3 regions of the Paenibacillus sp. JMULE4 genome follow, and region 1 is predicted to be linked to each of the others. Evidence: riboswitches for the same ligand, from Rfam matches in the RefSeq annotation. Region 1 holds a riboswitch; each other region holds the start of a gene.

Region 1 (7,716 bases):
TTCGCTGATACGTTTTCAGTTTAACAGGCTTTAACACCGGATGTCAACTACAAAAGACGAACATTAACTAAAAAGACATAAATAATAGTTCGCATTTCGTACCCTATTCATTCAGATTTTTCCTGATAGTGGCATGTTTTATTTTATATTCTTCAGTTCCTCGAGGCCGTCTTCGACTTCTGTCTTGGATAAATTGCCTGCAGCCAGCCGCTCTTCTTCGACAGAACGCCAGCGTTCGTACATGCGTATCCCTTCATCCAGCACCGTTATCCACTCCTCACGGAGATGTTCATCCTCGTTTAGCTCGTCCAATAAATGAAATAAAACATCCTCGCTTTTGGCATATTGTCCGCAATCCTCATAATAAAAAACAAGCTTATGCATGGTATCCGTCGGCATAGACGCACGGTTCGCGAGAGCCAGCGCCGCATCGATCCGCTCTTTGAACATCCCGCCCAATTCATCCCGGGGATCCATCTCCCTGGCGGTGAGCAGCAAGTCCAGCGCCTTTAAGCCATCCTTAATTGCAGCAGCCGCGTGACCGCTCTCTTTCTGTGCAGCGCCCCGCGCGTTCAGCATATCTCCTAAAGCCAGCACTTTTCCTTGATCGACATGTCCGTCCTTGGAAAGCAGTGCGAGCAAATCCTTGGTAGATAAAGCGTGAATCAGCCTGGAATTCAGCCCTAACAATTGACGCATGGCCTGATTCAACAGTTCAAGGGCTTCCTGCAAACGTTGATTTTTCCTTGCGAACATTACTTTATGCAGCACTTCCGTCGTCTGCTCAATCAACCGCATGAGATAATCGCGTCTGTACATGATCTCTTCCCTTCAATTCTGGCCGTGTCGTTCTTTTTATTGTACAGGATTATGCAGCATGAGGAAAACCGGCGCTAGAAGCAATTCCATTATGAGGGAATGATTGGTTGATTTTGTGCATTGAACCGGAACATTATCCTATGTTAGGCTTTTAAAAGCCGAATCGTACAGCTTAATTATGTGTACGTACGGGGGACTAAGCACTTGGGGTGAATGCTTGCAGGCTGCACGGCTGCGCTAGGGAACAACCTCTTCCCGAACCCGACAACTAACCTCGGAGGCAAAAACAGGAGGGACGCATCATGAATTTTCGTTTCAAAAACATGCTCCTGGCATGTGTATTTGCCGTGCCTTCAGTTTTAACGGCATCTATACCCGCACATGCGCAGGAACCTGTACGCCTGGCTGATGACGTCAAGGTACAGGTAAACAAAAAGCTCGTGGCATTTCCGGATGCACAGCCTTTTGTGGATGAGAATCACAAACTTCAGGTCCCCGCGAGAGCGGTTACGGACAAGCTCGGGTACAAGCTTCAGTGGGAACAAGACGGTTCCCGATTCACCATTACAATACAGAGCAGCGACAAAACCGTTTCGCTGTCGACCGGTGACCGGAGCATGACGGTTAACGGAAAACCGACTCAAATTACGGACCCGGCCAAGTTTGTAGACGGACGCGTGTATGTCCCTTTTCGGCTGATTTCCGATACTTTCGGAATCAAAACCCAATGGGACAAGATCAACCGGATCGCGATTCTCAGCACGGACGGCCAATATCATGCTCCCGCATGGTACCGGCCGGTGAACAAGGTTAGCAAGGTACCGAATTATTCCAAAGTGATCGTAGCCAAGGCTACGGCCTATACTGCTTCTGCCGATGAGAACGGCGGTTATGCGGGACTCGACTATATGGGCAACCCGCTGCGTCTGGGTACCATTGCCGTAGATCCGTCCGTGATCCCGCTCGGCTCTAAAGTGTATGTCGAGGGTTATACGTATGATGGTCTTCCTGCCGGCGGAATGTACGCCACGGCAACCGATACAGGAGGTGCGGTGAAAGGCAACCGCATAGACATTTTCCTGCCTGAGAGCAAAAATAAAGCAAGAATGTTCGGAATTCAACAAGTAAAAGTATATATTCTCGGTTCATGATCTTATTTGATTCTCATCCATAGCACGAAGCGGCCGTCTCTCCATCGAGGCGGCTGCTTTTTTTTGGCTGCCGGACTTGCCGCATACTTTTGTTCTGACGTCCAAAACCTAAGATGGTCATGTCAGAACGGAGGTCGATTCGTTATGCATCGCCGTATATGTAGGTTCATGATTGCTTTGGTGGTCCTGTTTCTTACTGGCGCCGCTCCCTCAAACAGCGAGGTCGTATGGAACGTCGAGACGGATCAGAAGCTGATCGCACTTACGTTTGATGATGGACCGAATCCGGTGTATACGCCGCAGATTTTGGATTTGCTGAATCAATACGGGGCTAAAGGCACTTTTTTCGTTATTGGCAAACGCGTGCAGATGTACCCTGCCATTGCCATCCGCGAGGTAAACGAGGGACATGAAATCGCCAATCATACGTTCGATCATCATTACTTGAAAAACTTTCCCCCCGAACGTCTCATAGAAGAAATCCGCCAAACCCAGGAGGTTATATTCGATATCACAGAACAAATGCCGCACGTTTTCCGTCCCCCTGGAGGTTTTTACAATGATGCCCTGCTTCAATCTGTCAAAAAGGATCAACTTACGGTCGTGATGTGGTCTTGGTATCAGGATACGCAGGATTGGAAAAAGCCGGGCGTAGACAAAATTGTCCGCCAGGTTCTGGACAATGCCCACAACGGCGATATTGTGCTGTTCCACGATCTTCAAGGGGACTGCACCCAGACCGTAGAGGCTCTTAAACAAATTTTACCCGAGCTGACACGGCGGGGTTATCAGTTCGTCACCGTATCGGATTTGATTGCCAAAACACGCAAATAAACCGTTTATCTTCAAAAGATGTGATCATGGTGCGGTCGGGATGTCCTATGATATAATCAATTGGAATTCAATAAGCTATGTTATGAGGGATATCATGCTTTCTTTTGAAGAAAAACGTGCCGTTGTGGAATCGTTCCCGGAGTTGGAACGTAAAAATGTATCCTTGGGCCGGATCAATTATCATTATGAAAAAAGCGCCCATGACAAAAAGATTGTGGTTTATCATCTGCATCCGAACGGTAACGGTTTTGTTTATGCCGGTCTTCTGTATGGTTACGATCAGGATGACAAAGGCTTGGTCAATATTCGTGATTTCTCCAAGGAACAGCTTCATGCGATCATAGAGGCCTCCATCCGCTCTCTCTCCCCGAGAACAACAGAGGAACAGGCCATTATTGGAGATGCAAAAGAAGAAAGATGGATCGGTCCGGATAACCATACGCTTGTGCTGCTGGAAGAAGACGAAATGTGGTATGTGTACTCGGGACTTCATCTGGAGTCCGCTTTTGACACCTATGATGAGGCGATCAAATATCTACACGATGAAGGATTTTCACGTATGTAGCTTTATCGCTTAGGGTTTCTGGACCACGCTTGGTGTTCAAGGCACCTCACTCTTGGTTGGGATGGGGTGCCTTTGCCTTTGTTTTTTGTATCATATACTTGTTCAGGATCATGGGAAAGGAGCGGCGCCGCATGGTTTTCAGAGAGCAACACGCTTACTTGAGGAGTATCGAGCTGTTAAGGGACCGGATTCCCTCATTTACAGCATACCCGTTTAATCTTCCTTCCTTGCGCGAACTCACCTCTTTGCCTTTGCACCCCAAAGTAACCTATATTATAGGCGAGAACGGAATGGGAAAATCCACACTGCTTGAAGCGGCGGCTATCGCATGGGGATTTAATCCGGAGGGCGGCAGTCTCCATTTTACATTTTCTACCCATTCATCGCATTCCGAGCTGCACCGCTATATCCGTTTGGTACGCGGAGTCCGTAAACCGAAAGACGGCTTCTTTTTCCGCGCCGAAACCTATTACAACCTGGCAACGAACATTGATGAAATGGATCGTGAGCAGTCCTCGGCCCCCCCTATCATACGGTCATATGGCGACAAATCACTGCACGAGCAATCCCATGGAGAATCGTTCTTCGCGGCTTTCCTTCACCGTTTCGGAGGGAATGGCCTTTACATTTTGGATGAGCCCGAGGCGGCCTTGTCTCCTTTTAAGCAGCTGTCCATGCTGGCCCGTATTCACGCTTTAGTGAACCGAAACTCCCAGTTTATTATTTCTACTCATTCTCCCATTTTAATGGGATATCCCGACGCTCTGATGTACAATCTTACGGACAAGGGCATTGAACAGATAACTCTGGAAGAAACCGATCATTATATCATTATGAAACAGTTCCTGCTAAACCGGGAACGGATGCTGAAGGAATTGTTCGCAGATGTGGAATAATCATAAAAGACCAATAGCAAGAGCAGGCATCCTTGTGCTTCCGCCGGATCCCTGCTCTTTCTCTAATGGCCTGTAACCGATCCATGAGGTCAGATTGGCTTTCCGTTCTTCTTCACATCAAACTTCCCGCTTCGGTTATCAACGGCTCCCGGCTGATTACCTACAGGAGGATCGATTTGTACGGCCTCATTCGTTGTCCGCGTATGATGCAGGTCGGTTGCTCCCGCGGCATGGGTTCCTAATTCGGCCAGTTCTTCATTTTCGTTGTTATTTTGCACTTTGCCCATGAACTCATTCCTCCTTGAGGTGTGGTTTGTGAACTTACGCTTTCCTTCGACGTAGCTTCCGAGCTTTTTGGAGTATTCGAATCTAGATCCGTCATCTCCATATATCAGCTTTCTTGCTGGATATCATTACAGCTCTAAAGTTGTAAATCTTCAGTTAGTATGCAGTCTGTTTGCCCTGATTCATTCAACCGCTCTTTACCAATAAAGGGAATATCGGAATGTTATGTATGTTAAAATCCAATTTACATCGAGGGAGGCTTCCATGTATAAGCGTAATATTATCCTGAAGTACAAAAAGCCTGCAAGTCATTTAATATGACTTGCAGGCTTTTTGAATACATTTGCTTGGCGACGTTCTACTCTCCCAGGACCCTGCGGTCCAAGTACCATCGACGCTGGAAGGCTTAACGGTCGTGTTCGGTATGGGTACGCGTGGTTCCCTTCCGCCATCATCACCAAACGTATTCATTTCTCAAGGCTTGCGCCCTGAAAACTGGATCGAAACCAAGCCGCTGATCATCTTCATGTGCTTTTTGGATAAGCCCTCGACCGATTAGTATTCGTCAGCTCCACACGTTGCCGTGCTTCCACCCCGAACCTATCTACCTCGTCGTCTACAAGGGGTCTTACTTACTGGGAAATCTCATCTTGAGGGGGGCTTCACGCTTAGATGCTTTCAGCGCTTATCCCTTCCGTACTTGGCTATCCAGCCGTGCCTCTGGCGAGACAACTGGTACACCAGCGGTACGTCCATCCCGGTCCTCTCGTACTAAGGACAGCTCCTCTCAAATTTCCTGCGCCCGCGACAGATAGGGACCGAACTGTCTCACGACGTTCTGAACCCAGCTCGCGTACCGCTTTAATGGGCGAACAGCCCAACCCTTGGGACCTACTTCAGCCCCAGGATGCGATGAGCCGACATCGAGGTGCCAAACCTCCCCGTCGATGTGGACTCTTGGGGGAGATAAGCCTGTTATCCCCAGGGTAGCTTTTATCCGTTGAGCGATGGCCCTTCCATTCGGTACCACCGGATCACTAAGCCCGACTTTCGTCCCTGCTCGACCTGTTTGTCTCGCAGTCAAGCTCCCTTTTGCCTTTGCACTCTGCGAATGATTTCCAACCATTCTGAGGGAACCTTGGGGCGCCTCCGTTACGCTTTAGGAGGCGACCGCCCCAGTCAAACTGCCCACCTGACACTGTCCCCATACCCGCTTAGGGCACCAGGTTAGAACTCCGATACGATCAGGGTGGTATCCCAACGTCGCCTCCACACAAGCTGGCGCTCATGCTTCTCTGGCTCCCACCTATCCTGTACAGATCGTACCAAAGTCCAATATCAAGCTGCAGTAAAGCTCCATGGGGTCTTTCCGTCTTGTCGCGGGTAACCTGCATCTTCACAGGTATTAAAATTTCACCGGATCTCTCGTCGAGACAGCGCCCAAGTCGTTACGCCATTCGTGCGGGTCAGAATTTACCTGACAAGGAATTTCGCTACCTTAGGACCGTTATAGTTACGGCCGCCGTTTACTGGGGCTTCGGTTCACAGCTTCGGGTTGCCCCTAACCGCTCCCCTTAACCTTCCAGCACCGGGCAGGCGTCAGCCCGTATACTTCGCCTTGCGGCTTCGCACAGACCTGTGTTTTTGCTAAACAGTCGCTTGGGCCTTTTCACTGCGGCCCCCTCGGGCTATTCACCCTACCGGGGCACCCCTTCTCCCGAAGTTACGGGGTCATTTTGCCGAGTTCCTTAACGAGAGTTCTTCCGCGCGCCTTAGCATTCTCTGCTCGCCTACCTGTGTCGGTTTGCGGTACGGGCACCTTCTCCCTGGCTAGAGGCTTTTCTTGGCAGCCTGAACTCATGACCTTCGGTACTCCAATTTTCCCTCCCCATCACAGCCCAGCCTTTCGATGTGCGGATTTGCCTGCACACCAGCCTCACTGCTTGGACGAGCATCCATCAGCTCGCGTCACTATCCTTCTGCGTCACCCCATCGCTCATAACGGTTCACGGTGGTACAGGAATTTCAACCTGTTGTCCTTCGACTACGCCTTTCGGCCTCGCCTTAGGTCCCGACTTACCCTGAGCGGACGAACCTTCCTCAGGAACCCTTAGGCTTTCGGCGGATCAGATTCTCACTGATCTTTTCGTTACTCATACCGGCATTCTCACTTGTAACCGCTCCAGCTGTCCTCACGATCAACCTTCTACGCTGTTACAACGCTCCCCTACCCCAGATATATTCATATCTAGCCATAGCTTCGGTGGTGTGTTTAGCCCCGTTACATTTTCGGCGCAGAGTCACTCGACCAGTGAGCTATTACGCACTCTTTGAATGGTGGCTGCTTCTAAGCCAACATCCTGGTTGTCTGCGCAACTCCACATCCTTTCCCACTTAACACACACTTGGGGACCTTAGCTGATGATCTGGGCTGTTTCCCTCTTGACAATGGATCTTAGCACTCACTGTCTGACTCCCGGGTTAACGTCTGTGGCATTCAGAGTTTGACTGGACTTGGTAACCCTTGGCGGGCCCCGCACCCAATCAGTGCTTTACCTCCACGACGCATCTCCCGAGGCTAGCCCTAAAGCTATTTCGGGGAGAACCAGCTATCTCCGAGTTCGATTGGAATTTCTCCGCTACCCCCACCTCATCCCCGAATTTTTCAACATTCGTGGGTTCGGGCCTCCAGTGCGTGTTACCGCACCTTCACCCTGGACAGGGGTAGATCACACGGTTTCGGGTCTACGCCTGCAAACTCATTCGCCCTGTTCAGACTCGCTTTCGCTGCGGCTTCGGCTTCTCACCTTAACCTCGCTTGCAAACGTAACTCGCCGGTTCATTCTACAAAAGGCACGCCATCACTCATTAACGAGCTCTGACTTCTTGTAAGCACACGGTTTCAGGTTCTCTTTCACTCCGCTCCCGCGGTTCTTTTCACCTTTCCCTCACGGTACTGCTTCACTATCGGTCGCCAGGGAGTATTTAGCCTTGGCAGATGGTCCTGCCGGATTCCCACGAGGTTTCACGTGTCTCGCGGTACTCGGGATCCGTCTAGGGCTTTCGCAGAATTTCGGCTACAGGGCTGTTACCTTCTCTGGCCGGCCTTTCCAGACCGCTTCACCTACTCTGCTCAACCCACGTTGACGTCCCACAACCCCAGGGG
Region 2 (7,716 bases), on a different contig from region 1:
CGAAATTATGCGAATTTTTGTAACTGCTAAGCGAGGTAATGTCCCCTCTACTCCGGTGCTTCAGAAGGCCGTCATGTCCGGTCACCACTACAATATCGGGCTGGATTTGGGGCAGCAGGCGGTAGAGCGCATCGGCCATATGGGCTTCCGTCACATAGAATCCTTCGGCCGGTACCCGGAGCTCTCCATATAAGACCATGCATTTGCGCAGATACACTGGATCGCCATCCAGATGCAGCACTTTACCCGGCACGTCAAAATAAGTCGGACGTGATTTGGGCGCCGCACCCGGAGCTGTGCTGCTATCCGCCGCGTTCGGGCTTGCTTGAGATTGCGATGCATTCGTGCGCCTCATGGCATCCAACCATTTCGGACGGATCAAACCCAAATATTGAAAAGGATCGAGCTGAGGCATGGGTTCCAAATCCGGAAGCGGAGCATCGGCCAAAAGCCGCAGCTCTACTCCGCGGAGCACCGCCTGCTGCTGCCTGATTTCTTGGATTTTGAAAACTATGTCACCGCCATACGACTTACGAGTGACGAGGTCTCCCTGTTTCATGGCTGCATCGCCTCCTCGTCTATCGTATGGCGAATATAGGCAAATGGTGCAGGTGAATTGCCTATAACCCCTATGGAGGAGTTAACGGGAACTTAACGCTCTGGCAAGATTCCGGCTCAGTACAGCATATTCTTCCATAGACAATGTTTCCCCGCGGCGGGAGGGATCGATGCCTGATTGTTGCAGGATGACTTCCAGCTCGCTTTTCGTTTCTTTGGTGAAATATTTCGCCGCTAGATTGTTATATATCGTTTTGCGCCGCTGCACGAAGCTGGCTTGGACCACGTCAAAGAAAAAGGCCTCGTCTTCCACATCCACAGGAGGCGTCTGTCTTACTTTCAACCGAATGACCGCCGAATCCACATTCGGCTGAGGGATAAACACGGTGCGCGGGACGATCGTTACGACTTCGGGGATACAATAATACTGTACCGCAATACTGAGACTGCCGTAATCTTTACCTCCCGGCTTCGCAGCCATCCGGTCGGCCACTTCCTTCTGAATCATGACGACGATATTCTCCAGAGGCAGCTTTTCTTCGAGCAGCTTCATAATAATGGGAGTGGTCACATAGTAAGGGAGGTTGGCGACAACGCTAACTTGCGAGACGCCCTGAAAATGCTGCTCGAACAGCTCCTTCAGATCAACCTTAAGCACATCGCCGTGGACAACGGTCGTATGAGGATAAGGGGATAATGTCTCCTCAAGCATCGGCAGCAGTCTTTGGTCGATCTCAATGGCCACGACCCGTCCTGCCGCCTTGCCCAGCTGCTGCGTTAGGGCTCCGATCCCGGGACCGATTTCCAGCGCCCCTTTTTGAGGGGTCAAGTCGGCTGCAGAAACGATTTTATGCAATATATTGTAATCAATAAGAAAGTTTTGACCTAAGCTTTTCTTCAAGGTAAAGCCGAACTTCTGCATCAGCTCTTTGGTTTTTTTCGGCGAGGCGATGTCCTCCACAGACGCTTGTCCCGCATCCGCCGTATCTGTAAAGCGATTGGTACTCATAACGCTGCACCCTCTTCTTCATCCAAATGCCGCCGCGCCGCCTCGAATTCTTCTTTTGTAATTTGAAACATGCGGCAGCGATGATAAAACTGTTTTCCGTTACAATAACCGATACCAAGCCGCTTGCCCATCTCAAGCCTTCTGGCGGCAGCCGCCGGGTGAACGATCAGACCGGCCTCCAGCAGATCGTTCCAGCCGATTTCCGTACCTTGGGCCATATAATCCGTGCGTACATTCACAAGCGCGGAACGAATCGCTTCCACCGATGCGTTCTCCACCCCAATGTCGCCGCGGCTGGTGGCCGCCTCCTGCGTCAGGAACGCATGCTTGCAGCCGGGGACTTCCTTGGCGATGATTTTACGTATCCTCTCCCCTGCATGATCAGGGTCCGTGAAAATGATTACGCCTCTGCGTTCCTGCGCCAACCGGATACGCTCCAGCACCTCTTTATTGATTGCGGAACCGCCGGTTTCGATCGTTTCCGCTTCGACGGCCCGTTTAATCGCAACCGTATCGTCTTTGCCTTCAACAACAATAATCTCTTTAATCATGGAATTCGTCCGTACCTACTTTCGCAGCAAGAGAAAAGAAGAGGGACGTTAGCCGTACCTCTTCTTCATCTGTTCTATATATGATGAGTCTGCCCTAATTGCCCATCCTTAATCAGCCGACGGCTTCTTTGGACCGATGATATATACGGTTGCGCCATGTTTTGTTCCGAAGCGCAAAGCATAATCATGGCTGTCGAAATAAACGTCGATTTTATTTCCTTTGACTGCGCTGCCGGTGTCTTCCGCTCTGCGGAAGCCCAGACCTTCAATATAAACCCACCAGCCTATCGGAATGACCTTTGGATCGACTGCAATCGTGCGACCTTCCGTTACTCTCGTACCTGATGCCGTGATTCCATACTGCGGATGATCCGGATCCTTGCCTGTCGAGGCCGGTCCCGCGCTATACGCAGTGAGCTTCACGTTATTGATGACCTGTTTAACGTCGAACTTCACGCCGTTTCTGGTCACCTGTTCCAAGGTTGGCGAAGACGAAGAGAGTGTTACTACGGGATTCTTCGTTCCCACCGCAATAATTTTTTGCACACTTTGGGTTTGAATCTTTTCGTCAACGATTTGTTCGGATACGAGCACACCGTCTTCATAGACTTTTTCTTTCTTCTTGAGCAGAACGCCCTCTTGTCCTTCTTGAATAACCTGTTCTTTGCCTCTGATCAGCTTCGGCTCCGTCTTTTTTACCGTTTCGAAAGCGATCGGTTCTTTGATTTCCTCAACATTTTTCTTGACACGGACGATCTTGACTTCACTATTTTCGTTTATTGCCGCATTCAAAGCGGGAGTCACTTTATCAAGTTCACTGAGCTTGATCTTCTGATCGTCAAATAGCTGTTTGACCGTCTTTCCTGTCGTATATACGGTCTTGGTTTGCCCACCGTCTGTCAATTGTACCGGTTTGGCTTTCTCGATAATAATTCGATCTCCCGATTCCACCGAATCATCCAGAGAATGCGACACACGGTCGTGTTCACCGACAGAGATGCCTTGCTCATCCAGTATATGCTGCAGAACTGATTCTCTAGTTTGGAAAGTTTGCTCTTTTCCGTCTACAACAACCGATACGCTTTTGATTGACGTACCGTAATACATGATTAAAAACATGAAAGTCATAGCGAATAATATGAGTGCAATGATCGATATCATACGCAAGTTTTCATGCTTCCATCGCAATGCGAAGGACAAGCTGGATGATCGTCTTTCATGGGTTTGTTCAGGTGTCACAACGCCCACTTGTTCGGTCCTCCTTAAAGCCCCGCCATCCGAGTGTTATGCATGATTAGATCTGACGCGACTATGGTAAAGTATATTCTTCTCCAATTACCAACGTTTGCTTCAACGGCTATCAGAACCGTACTTGCCTAAGGCCACCTCCTGGAATCTTATTTTTTATGAACCGGCTTGGATCGTTATCCCAATGACGGGGGAATACAAAAAAAGTCAGCGGAGAAGAGGAACCTTCCCGTGACTTTTCTCATTTTCCTCAAAATGAAAAGTTAAGCCGACGACAATCGTTACCTCTCTCTTAACGCTTACGAGGTTAGCTGACGGATTCGGACTTGAGAGTCGCCCTACTCGGAAGCAGCTGCCTGCCCCAAGATTCACCCCTATAAACACCACGTTCATCAACAGCGTAGCGCTGTGACATCCGCGATGCGGTTCCCCCGTTCCCTTACGGAACTCAGCGATGTTGGAATTTTGGCAATCGTATGAAGTTAATATTGAGTGTACGATGTGAAGGCTGGAATTGTAAAGTATACAAACTTTGAAAAAAATCTCGGATTTTACTCAATTATCATTGTTTTTTATTAATTTTTAAACCAAAACCATCTTTTTCTCCATTGGTCACAGTTTTTTATTTTGTTTTCTTCGATTATCTTGTTTTGTATAAAAAAGTTCTTTTGTGTGAAAATTCACTTTATACCGAAAATGGATATGGCATTCCTCGAGGTAATCCCGGCCAATTCTTCCAGTGAAATGCCCTTGATTTGGGCCGCCGTCTCAGCTACAAGACGAACGTAAGACGATTCATTCCGCTTGCCCCGATACGGATGAGGGGCAAGGTAAGGCGCGTCCGTTTCAATAAGCAGCCGATCGAGAGGAACTTTTTCCAGCACCTCCTTGGGCTGTTTTGCATTCTTAAACGTGACCGGTCCTCCAAACGAGATATAGAAATTCATGTCAAGGCACATTTTGGCTGTTTCCCAGCTCCCGGAGTAACAATGCATCACACCGCCAACCTCCGCCGCCTTTTCTTCGCGCAAAATTTGCACAACATCGTGATGCGCATCCCGGTTATGGATGACAATCGGCATGCCGAGCTTACGTGCGAGCCGGATTTGCTCACGAAACACACGGGCTTGTACATCCTTTGGAGACGTATCCCAATAGTAATCCAGCCCGATTTCTCCTATGGCTACCACCTTCTCATGGCGGCAAAGCGATTCGATCCATTCCAAATCGTCCGGGGTCATATCCTTTGCGTCTGTCGGATGCCAACCCACGGTCGAATAGATAAAGTCATACTGTTCTGCCAAAGCGATGGAGCTGGGAATGGTTTCCCTGTTAAATCCGACATTGATCATGTGACTAATTCCGTTCTCTCTTGCCCTTTGAATCACTTCGTGTCGATCTTCATCGAATGCCTGTACGTTTAGATGCACATGCGTGTCGATCAGCATATGAACATACCCCTTTCTTCGCCATTGCGACAATGTTCAGGACAGACCTAACAGGATGCGAACATCAGCGTCCAGTTCCTGCAGATGGTTCAACAGCAGCTCATGAGGGTAATACAAATGGTATTTCCCCATATGAATACCGCTGATCGAGCGGACAATCTCCGATTTGCAGGAGATCTCCGATAATGTGTTTTTGGAATCCAGCAGCAAGATAGGCAGCTTCTCATCCTGCTCTCCGGGACGGTACACATCATACGACAGATCCGACGGGAAATCAATTTTCAGGTAATAATCCGGATCGATTCCAAAGCTTTGCAGCAAGCTTCCCAGGCGTTCCATCAGTTGAGTGTCGATACGCTCGAGCGTTATATATTTGAACAAACGCCGCTGCAAAAACCGGGAGCACAGATCGGAAAGAATCGGGTCTTTCTCCAGGGACCACTGCATCAAGACGGTTTGCATGAACGCTTCGTCCAAGAAGTAATATTCGTCTACCGTCAACTGCTGCTGAAACAGCTTATGCAGCGGAGCAATCATAAACTGGAACCGGTATCCCTCCTCATAAAGCTTTTTGGCTCTTTGAAAAATACTGTGGAGCACCACTTCCGCGCTGCGGGTTACCGGATGAAAATAAACCTGCCAATACATTTGATATCGTGACATCAAATAATCTTCCACAGCATGCATGCCGCTCTCTTTGACTACAATATGTCCCTGGTACGGACGCATGACCCGAAGAATCCGATCTAAATCAAAGGTACCGTAATTCACCCCGGTAAAATAAGCGTCCCGAATCAAATAATCCATCCGGTCGGCGTCCAGCTGGCTGGATACAAGACTGACGACGATTTCTCTGTGATACGTTTTGGAGATGACGTCAGCCACTTGCCGTGGGAATGCCGGAGATACGCGCCGCAGCACTTGATTGACTTCCGTATCCCCCAGGACAATGCGGCACGACCATTCTTCATGGTGGCTGCCGAACGTCTTTTCAATGGAATGGGAGAACGGACCGTGTCCAACATCATGCAGCAAAGCCGCGCACAAGCACAGCAGTCGTTCCTCTTTGGGCCAATCCTCATACTGATTCCGTTCAAACTGGGATATAATCCTGCGTGTGACTTCATAAACACCAAGCGAATGAGAAAACCGGCTGTGTTCTGCACCGTGAAAGGTCAAAAAGCATGTGCCAAGCTGACGGATACGGCGCAGCCTTTGAAATTCTTTTGTATTGATCAGATCCCAAATCGTTTGGTCTTGCACATAAATATACTTATGTACCGGATCCTTGAACACCTTTTCTTCTTTCATCGGCGTGCTCATAGCTTTCCTCCTTGATCAATGAACTATTATTCGACAAACAAATCAGTATACTTGATAATTTTGTCGAATGATGTCGATTTCACTTTCCAATCCTTACTTTTTTTTCTATGTAAACGGTGAAATAAAGTAATGAAAAATCGTATTTTTTGTGACAATACACTTTGCAAAAATGTGTGATATCTCACATTTTACTCGATTTTTTCTTTAAGATATAACAAATACAGCGTCATATTCCATAAAATAACATGAAATTGACTCAATTTTTAGTTGACTATTTTTGGAATGGTTGGTATCATATTCGTAAAGAATTATGTCGAATCATGACGATTAATTTTCTTCCAAAATGCTTCTTACTTATACTTCTAGGAGAGGGGAATTTTTATTATGATGAAATCTACAGGTATCGTAAGAAAAGTTGATGAGCTGGGTCGTGTCGTTATTCCTATCGAACTTCGCAGAACGCTAGGCATTGGCGAAAAAGATGCTCTTGAAATTTACGTAGACGGAGAGCGCATTATGTTGAAGAAATATGAGCCGGCCTGTATCTTCTGCGGCAATGCTGAGAACGTCTCTTATTTCAAAGGGAAAATTGTCTGTCATGAATGTTTATCTGAAATGCCAATACCTGTGACAAAATAAAAAAAATAAGGTATAATGAAGATAGCAATTTTATCTAAGGTAATTCTAACCTTTTTCATATCTCCTCTATAACCCCGATTCGTGGTTTCCTCGAATTAGGGTTCTTTTTTTAATCAACCCCCTAAATCCTCCTTCCAAGGGGGACCCCATGGGCGGCTGCCCCTGGACCCCGCTCGGGGCCTTGATGGACGTTTGGGCGGGAGGAGCGCTAACGTTCGGAATCACCTCTTGGATGAGGTGATCGGGCACACGCTTGATTGCGGCGTTCTTCCGTTGGAGTGCATGTGCGGACTTTGGGTGTTTTTTGGAGCGACTGACCGCCGTGGGGACGCACCCGAGGCAAGCCTCGACAGCTCTTGTTCGGGCAAAGTGAGCTCGCTGCCAAGGCAGCATCGCAAGATCAAAGGCAAGGTCAACCACAACAACAAAACCCACAAACCAAAAAGCAAAACTAAAAATCAGTTGCCCTGGTGAAGCAGATTGTATAGCTCGCGCTTCGGGACGCCGCGGTCTTGGGCGGCGCGTCTCAGCGCTTCCTTATGGTCGAAGCCCTCAGCCTCGTACCGCGCTACATGCTCCTGCGGCGTCAAGCCAGTCCACCATGCGGCATCATCATCCGACTCAGCAGAGCTTTCGCCGTTGCTGCCGCGAATAACAAGGCAATACTCGCCTTGGGGCGGGTGCTCGTCCAAATGAGCCAAGCATTCCCGGATCGTACCTCGAACGGCTTCCTCATACTTTTTGGTTAGTTCCCGGATAAGACAAATTTCATGGTCCTCGCCAAGGATTTCCGACATGGCGGTTAACGTTTTTACCAGCCGATGAGGCGATTCATAGCAGAGTACCGTGCCCGGCTCACGCTTTAGCGCTTTAAGCTCCTTTTCCAGCGGCTTCTTGTCTCGCGGCAGAAAACCGACAAAGGTAAAGCGCTCAGTCGGTA
Region 3 (7,716 bases), on a different contig from region 1:
GGAGTTGGATGAACCATGTATCCTATCATTGATGCTCACGTGCATTTGGATTTATATGAACCGGCGGTGCTGGAGAAACTGCTTCAATCCTGTGATTTATATCGGATTCAAGGGCTGCTGACGGTTTCGATGAATGCGGAATCGTGCCTGCGCAATCTCCGGTTGAAGCGTCAGCTCCCGCATGCTGTTTTTCCCGCATTCGGCTATCATCCGGAGCAGGCGCCGCCTGCCGAAGAAGATATGGAAAATTTATTCGAATGGATGGATCGGCACCGGGATGAAATGATGGCGATCGGCGAGATCGGACTTCCCTATTACATGCGTAAAGCGGCGGAGAACAGAGGCGAGCATTTCAATGATGAGCCCTATTTGCTTCTGTTGGAACGCTTTGTTCAGTTGGCTGTCCGGCTGGATAAACCGGTGGTGCTGCATGCCGTATATGAGGATGCGGAAAGGGTATGCGATTTGCTAGAGAAGCAAGGAGCAGAGAAAGCTCATTTCCACTGGTTCAAGGGAAGCGGGAAGACAATGGCAAGGATGATGAAGAGAGGCTATTACGTTTCGGTAACGCCTGATGTGGTATACAAGCCGGAGATTCAAGCGGTGGTTCGTGCGTACCCGCTCGAACTTCTGATGGTGGAAACGGACGGTCCGTGGCCTTTTCGAGGCGTATTCGAGGGTCAAACGACCCATCCGCGTATGATTCGTGAATCCATTAGGCAAATATCTATGCTGAAGGGAATGCCGGAACAAGAAGCAGCGATGGTGTTATTCGAAAATACACGGCGCTTTTACAATCTGCCGTTGTAATCGATACACAGGTCTAGAACCATATAAATCTCCTGATCATATGATATTTCTATAAAACATAGGAGGTGGGATATATGGATAAATTTCTGACCTATGTAGGCGGGTTGATAGGTGGATATGCACTGATTAAAGTGCCGGTAGAAGAAATCACAGCACTGTCCGGTTTAAATACAATCCTCGACGTAGTCGGCTCTCTGGCCGTCATCGTTTTTGGAGGAACATTGGTCGTTCGCGGCGTTTTATCGCTTTTAGGAAAATAATTACAAAGCAAAAACTCCGTTTATTCAATCCTTTAACAGCTGCCTATGTTAAGGGATTTTTTTTATTGCTATTATATCTCCTAACCAATTATACGGTTTCTTTTAGATTGCTATTTTGTCTGGAACAAGGCAGGCTCAATGTATTCTCCCGAATCAACATGAAGCATGACATAGACTTAATATAAAATCATGCAACTTCGGAACTTTTTGGAACGGATTGCGTAAATAGATTTCAGAAAGCCATTGAAAAAATAACAAATACGGAGTGTGATAGGGATGAATCGACGGCCCCATCGCGGGAGATTCAAAGGCAAGCTGGTGATGCTGTCCGCGCTCAGCTTAAGTCTTCTTCCGTTAACGGCTCATGCGAACGAGATCAGTACGGGCACCAGTTTGGCGGCTGCAGCTTCCGTCAGCGGTTTTAATGCTTCCTCCGGAACTGCACCTTCTGCTGCCAAGGAAGCAAAACAGGTGAAAGCGGAGGCCAAGATTACGAAGGATGAAGCGGTCGCCATCGTGAGAAAACTTTTTCCGAAATTGCAGGATGCGCAGCCGGTACGTGTGGAGCTTGGAGATTCCCACTCGTATCCTCCCCAATATCAGAACGTTTGGACCATCGGCTGGCAGATTACATTCGGCAACAGCAGCTACGGCTTCGACAGTAAAGTCGACTCGATCACCGGCGATCTTCTGCAAACCCATCTGCATTTCCCGACGGATGAGGGCAATGAAGCGTACTATCCGCCGAAGGTTTCCAAAGAAGAGGCGCTGGGGCTGGCCAAAGCATTTATTCAGAAAGCTTCACCGACCTTATCGCTTGACAGCCTGAAGCCCGTGGACCAGTCTCCATACACCAATCAGGCGCTTTTCGGTCCGGTGCAGTATGAATTTTCTTTTACCACTTTAGTTCATGGATTGGCCCATCCCGGGGGACATATTTCAGTAACGATCAACGGCAACGGAGAGGTCACAGGCTATTACCGGAACGTGGTTACTGCCGATTATCCATCTCCTGAGCCCGCCATCACCCCGGAAGAGGCCGCCAAGAAGTTCGTGCCCCTAAGGGATTTAACCCTGCAGTATGTCCCGGTGAATCAGCCGAATTTCAAGGGCAAGAGCTGGTTTCTCGGTTGGGTGCAGCCTTTTTATGCCGACTTAAGTATCGATGCACAAACCGGTGAATACATTAACTTCACGGGTGCAGTCGTTCAGCCTGAAAAGGTTCAATATAAAGACATTCAAAAGACGGATAAACTGTTTACCGTGACAACGGGCAAAGGCGAAAACCAATTATTGACAGGTGAGCAGGCGGCGGAGCTTGTCGAGCGAGTAGCGTCCATTCCGGGCAATCGCACGAGATCCACGCAGAGCCTTAATACATATTGGTCGGACGTGAATAAGAAGGTTTGGAATATTACCTGGATGGAAGCGGCGCCTGCCGGTCCTTATCCTTATAGCGGTCAAACAAACGCCGTGGTGGATGCGCGAACCGGACAAATTCTGGAGTTCCGCGTGGATCGTATGGCTCCCCCATGGACCAATCCAAAGCCGGATACGGAGAAGACAACGGCTGCAATCTCTCAGGCTGAAGCCGAAAAGAAGGCTTTGGCTCTGATTAACGAGTTGTATCCGAATGCGTCGGAAGAATTAAAATGGCTGTCCTCCGATCCGTATGCCGCACCGGCGGGAGATGAACAAACCTTTGGATTCCGATTCCAGCGATTCTATAAGGGGATCCCTGTCGGAGGGGATTCCGTGAGCATTATATTGGATGCCCAGGGCCAATTGAAGAGCTATCAGAGCACGCGTTCAGATCAATTGGAAGCGGGTACGGCTTCCCTTGCAGCGAATATAACGAAAGCTCAGGCTGAAGCCATCTTTTTGGAGGGCATATCACAGGAATTGCAGTACAAAAACTTTGGCGGTTTTTATACGGACAGTCAATACGTGGAGCCCGATATCAAGCTGGTCTATCAACAAACGTACAAAGACAGTGCGAAAAACGGTTATGTGATCGATGCGGCGAACGGCCGGTGGCGGGCTACCTTCGTCAATCCTGTGAGCACCGTTGAAAGCCCGGTGGAAATGCCTGTCGATATTGCGGGGCATTGGGCACAGAAAGATTTGGAGACGATGATCCGGCACAACATCTTATCCGCAGATTCAAGCGGCCAATTGCATCCTGATAAGACGATCACGTTAGGCGATTGGCTTCTTATGGTGTCTCAGGCGGTACATCCGCATTATGCGAATTCCTATTATGACAGAAATGCCAAGCCGGCGTTCGAAGATATCGACGAGCAGAGTCCTTACTATGCAGCCGCCCAGCTTTTTGTTCAGTTGAAGTGGCTTGATCCGAAGAAAACGCCGCAGCTTCGTCCGGAGGAAGCTCTAACGAAGGAAAAGCTGGCGGTTCTGCTGACTCAAATGATCAAGTACAATAAGCTTGCGGAACAACTGCAGCAGAATCCGCAGTTGAATTTCGAGGATTCGGAACTCATTGCCGAGAAAGGCGCCGTCTGGCTGATCACTCAGCTGGGTGTGCTCGATGGTTCCGTCCGGAAGTTCAATCCGCAGGGAGAAGTGACCAAAGCCCAAGCGGCAACCGCTCTGATGAGACTTGTTCATTTACAGGGCAAACTGGACCAGAAGATAGCCATGTAATGTCCTGATCCGGCAGTCCAAACCTTTTTTATAGGAGGTTTGGACTGTTTTTTTGTTGCATATCTGCCGGGACCGTGTGATAATATGGGGTTGTCATATGGAAGAAAAGTCTTCTCGATTTTGATTATCATGGAGGCAAAATCATAGTGGAGCGTTACCCTTTTACTTATGATCATTCTCAACCGTTCATCCGGCAGGCCGGCGAATGGATAGCTGATGTCTTTTACGATATTCTGCCGGAAGCAGGTTTCGAAGTCCGCGATGAACAGATTTATATGGCTTTCCAATTGGAACGGGCGTTTGCCGAGAAACAAACCATTTTTGCGGAGGCGGGAGTGGGGACGGGGAAAACGCTTGTTTATTTGTTATATGCGATTTGTTACGCCCGTTATATGCGAAAGCCGGCTGTGATCGCCTGTGCGGACGAGTCTTTAATTGAACAACTGGTCAAGCCGGAAGGGGATATCGTAAAGCTGGCGAAGCACCTGAGCCTGGCCGTTGACGCCAGGCTGGGGAAGTCTGCGGACCAGTATCTTTGTCTGGTCAAGCTGGACAAAGCGAGATTCAGGGACGAGGATGCGGAAATGTTCGAGCAATTATACGAAGAGCTGCCCGGGTTTGTTCATTCTCATGAAACCCTGCAATCGTTTTATGCTTACGGCGACCGGAAGCAATATCCGAATTTGAATGACGAGCAATGGAGCAAGATCAATTGGGATGCTTTCCAGGATTGCTTCGTATGCGACAAAAGGCACCGCTGCGGGCAAACGCTCTCCCGCGAGCATTACCGCCGATCTGCCGATTTGATCATTTGTTCGCACGATTTTTACATGGAGCATGTGTGGACGTATGAGAGCAGGAAGCGGGAAGGGCAGCTGCCGCTGCTGCCGGATCACTGTGCGGTCGTATTTGATGAAGGGCATTTGCTGGAATCTGCCGCGCAGAAGGCGCTGACCTATAAATTAAAGCATGACGTGTTTGAAGAACTGATTACCCGGCTGCTGCAGGGGGAAATACGCGAATCATTGGCTGTGCTCATTGACGAGGCGATTGCGCAAAGCGAGACGATGTTTGACTGGTTAAGGCGCCGGAGCAGAGAGATTCCCGGTTCGGACCGGAAGGAGCTTCTGCTCGACGATCGGCTGCTTCAGGAAATACACCGGTTCCGGACGGTGCTTGCAGCGATTGAAGAAGAGCTCGTGTTTGAAAGCGGTCTTCACACCTTGAATGAATATCAGCTCCGCATTGTCGAAGAGCATCTTGAAATGATGCAGAAAGCATTGAGTCTTTTCCAGCGATCGGAGTCATTGGTATGCTGGTTGACGGAAAGCGGGAGCGGAGCGGCTTTGGTGATCATGCCGAGAACCGTCAAGGAAGTGCTTCGGGAGCGGGTGTTTGGCTCGAGCATGCCTATCGTTTTTTCATCGGCCACATTATCCGTGGAGGGCTCCTTCCGTTATGTAGCGGAAAGTCTCGGGATCGAGCAATATTTGTCCTTTTCCGTTGACTCTCCATATGAATACGAACGGCAAATGGAAGCGATCGCGCCTCTTTGGTCTGCCGGCGGGACATTTTCGGAGAAAATGGAGGCCGCTGTCTCGCTGCTCGAACGAACGGAAGGAAGAGCGCTGCTGTTGTTTCCGGCGAAAGCCGAACTGCAGCGGTTTAAACGGGAGATTGCGTCGTATCCCGAACTCTTCGGGAAAATGCGCTTCTTGTTTGAAGGCGATCAGGAAATCAGCCATCTTATCGCTTCTTTTCAGCATGACGAAACGAGTGTTCTATGCGCCGTCAGCTTGTGGGAGGGACTCGACGTACCGGGGCCGTCCTTGTCCAATGTCATCATATGGTCGCTGCCTTTTCCGCCTCAAGATCCGGTCTTTATGGCCAAACGCAGCGCGGCGGAGTCTCCTTTTGAAGAGGTCGATCTGCCTTATATGCTGCTGAGGCTCCGGCAAGGGATGGGACGATTGATTCGCTCCCGTGAGGATCGGGGGATCGTGGCCATTCTATGTGCAGAGCTGCACAGGCAGCCCATGCTGCGGGCCCGCGTTGAAGCTGTGCTGCCGCCGGGGGTTTCTCTCAAAAATTCGCTAGCTTAGGGGACAGTTGGTAAACTTTGTGTCATGAAATCTCATTGTATCCGTGTTACAATGGTTTCCGTTCCTGTTTAGGAATGCGACATCAAAAAGGCCGAAGCTTAATTTGTAAGCGCGGGGGAACCCATATCCTTGGGGTGAAGCCACTATGGTGGCCGGGTGGTTGCTCTTTGACCCGAATCCGTCAGCTAACCTCGCAGGCCGTAAAAAGGAGAGGAATGCAGTGAAAGGTTTTAAGAAGTTGGTTTTGACAGGTGTTTTGGCACTTGGCCCGATCATTGGCGCCGGCGCGGTTTCAGCTGCTCCGTCGCACACGGTATCAAGCAACGATACCCTGTGGGCGATCTCCCAGAAATACGGTATCAGCCTGAAATCGCTTATTACGGTGAATCCGCAATTGTTTAACCCAAATCTAATATGGCCAGGAATTGTGCTTAATATTCCAGGTAAGTCAACGGGTATAGGTTCGGGTTACGGTTCAGGTTACGGTACAGGTTCAGGTTACGGTACAGGTTCAGGTAAAGGCTCGGGTTACGGTTCGGGTAACGGATCGCAGCAGGGAACAGGAACAGACAGCACGACACAGTCTTCTTATGCCAGCCAAGTGGTAAATTTGGTGAACCAGGAACGTGCCAAAGCCGGTTTAAGCCCGCTTGCCAGCGACAGTGCATTGACGAAGGTGGCTTTAGACAAGGCAAAGGACATGTATGAAAAAGGTTATTTTGACCATAATTCTCCTACCTATGGGTCTCCTTTTGATATGATGCGCTCTTATGGCATCCGTTATACCTACGCGGGTGAAAATATTGCCAAAGGGCAAAGAACACCGCAAGAGGTAATGGATTCATGGATGAACAGTCCGGGACACCGTCAAAACATTATGAGCCCGAACTTCAACAAAATCGGAGTGGCTTATTATAATGGCGTGTGGGTACAGATGTTTATCAAAAATTAATTCGGACTAAAAGAACAGACTGCTGAGAATGTCTCAGCAGTCCTTTTGTTTGCCATGATATTTTAATGCGACATAGCTTCTGCCGGATTAAAGACGGTATTGGTCAGTCCTTTTGCGGAACGGCATTCGTCCTGGACGTTTTATGCAGGCTTCAATGAAATCCATAATACCGGCAAATGCGGAATGGAATCGGCCGAGGAAGTGACGCCTGCCGTACTGAATTGGATTGAGCACAATGCCCGGAAGGACAACTGGTTTCTTTATGTGAACTATTGGGACCCTCATACGCCGTACCGGGCGCCGGAAGATTTCGGCAATCCGTTTGCCGGCGATCCTCTGCCGGCGTGGATTGCAGCCTCCCTGCTGAAGGGTCAGGAGGCGGGACGCGACTATCTGGTCGTTTCGCAATGTGCGCACGTCTGCCAAAGAAGCGTTCGTTTCGGGTCATGGCTCTATGTCCGAACGTATCATGACGGGTACCATTTATTCGATCAAGAGATGCTATTCGATCTCGACAGCGATCCTTATGAGCAAACGAATCTGGCTGCGGAGCATCGCCAAGTTTGCCGAGATGCGGTATATTATTTAAATGAGTGGCATGACCACATGATGGAGACGATGCCTTTCGATACAGATCTGCTCTGGACGGTGATGAAAGAGGGAGGACCTTATCATGCCAAAGGATTTTTGCCGAAGTATGCGCAGTGGTTGGAACAGACAGGACGCGGTCATGCGATTACAGAGCTAAAACGGAGACATCCTGCGGAATTCGGTCATGGCCGTCCGAAGGGATAAGACCTCCGTTGAACGGTGGAGGAGGATTGAAATGAATGGAAAAAAACCGTGCTGCTGCACGGCCGGCAGAGAGGTTTCGGGCCAGCCGGATTCTCATTCTTTGCCCTTGCAGGGCAAACGCTCGGCCAAAGAT

Evidence for each region. A riboswitch is a leader RNA that binds a small molecule or an ion and turns the genes downstream of it on or off. The one in region 1 is predicted to bind cyclic di-AMP.
Region 2: linked by a shared signal. The riboswitch ahead of EXW96_RS19590 (resuscitation-promoting factor) and the one ahead of EXW96_RS22575 (stalk domain-containing protein) in region 1 are both predicted to bind cyclic di-AMP.
Region 3: linked by a shared signal. The riboswitch ahead of EXW96_RS11080 (CAP domain-containing protein) and the one ahead of EXW96_RS22575 (stalk domain-containing protein) in region 1 are both predicted to bind cyclic di-AMP.

Annotation. Positions count from the first base shown of each region.
Region 1 covers NZ_SGWF01000019.1:219,755-227,470, reverse strand. Annotated here, with positions in the region: gene EXW96_RS22580 (DUF6483 family protein) at 139-819, opposite strand; cyclic di-AMP (ydaO/yuaA leader) riboswitch at 966-1,117, shown strand; gene EXW96_RS22575 (stalk domain-containing protein) at 1,122-1,970, shown strand; gene EXW96_RS22570 (polysaccharide deacetylase family protein) at 2,115-2,804, shown strand; gene EXW96_RS22565 (hypothetical protein) at 2,899-3,369, shown strand; gene EXW96_RS22560 (AAA family ATPase) at 3,501-4,265, shown strand; gene EXW96_RS22555 (hypothetical protein) at 4,355-4,552, opposite strand; rRNA gene rrf (5S ribosomal RNA) at 4,896-5,012, opposite strand; rRNA gene EXW96_RS22545 (23S ribosomal RNA) at 5,086-7,716, opposite strand, start outside.
Region 2 covers NZ_SGWF01000017.1:128,696-136,411, reverse strand. Annotated here, with positions in the region: gene yabG (sporulation peptidase YabG) at 1-559, opposite strand, end outside; gene rsmA (16S rRNA (adenine(1518)-N(6)/adenine(1519)-N(6))-dimethyltransferase RsmA) at 641-1,567, opposite strand; gene rnmV (ribonuclease M5) at 1,564-2,118, opposite strand; gene EXW96_RS19590 (resuscitation-promoting factor) at 2,227-3,366, opposite strand; cyclic di-AMP (ydaO/yuaA leader) riboswitch at 3,647-3,830, opposite strand; gene EXW96_RS19585 (TatD family hydrolase) at 4,047-4,814, opposite strand; gene EXW96_RS19580 (HD domain-containing protein) at 4,851-6,137, opposite strand; gene EXW96_RS19575 (AbrB/MazE/SpoVT family DNA-binding domain-containing protein) at 6,522-6,776, shown strand; gene rsmI (16S rRNA (cytidine(1402)-2'-O)-methyltransferase) at 7,235-7,716, opposite strand, start outside.
Region 3 covers NZ_SGWF01000012.1:301,468-309,183, reverse strand. Annotated here, with positions in the region: gene EXW96_RS11100 (TatD family hydrolase) at 16-810, shown strand; gene EXW96_RS11095 (hypothetical protein) at 885-1,070, shown strand; gene EXW96_RS11090 (YcdB/YcdC domain-containing protein) at 1,347-3,734, shown strand; gene EXW96_RS11085 (ATP-dependent DNA helicase) at 3,881-5,836, shown strand; cyclic di-AMP (ydaO/yuaA leader) riboswitch at 5,916-6,051, shown strand; gene EXW96_RS11080 (CAP domain-containing protein) at 6,057-6,788, shown strand; partial or broken gene EXW96_RS11075 (sulfatase) at 6,870-7,583, shown strand; gene EXW96_RS11070 (formylglycine-generating enzyme family protein) at 7,615-7,716, shown strand, end outside.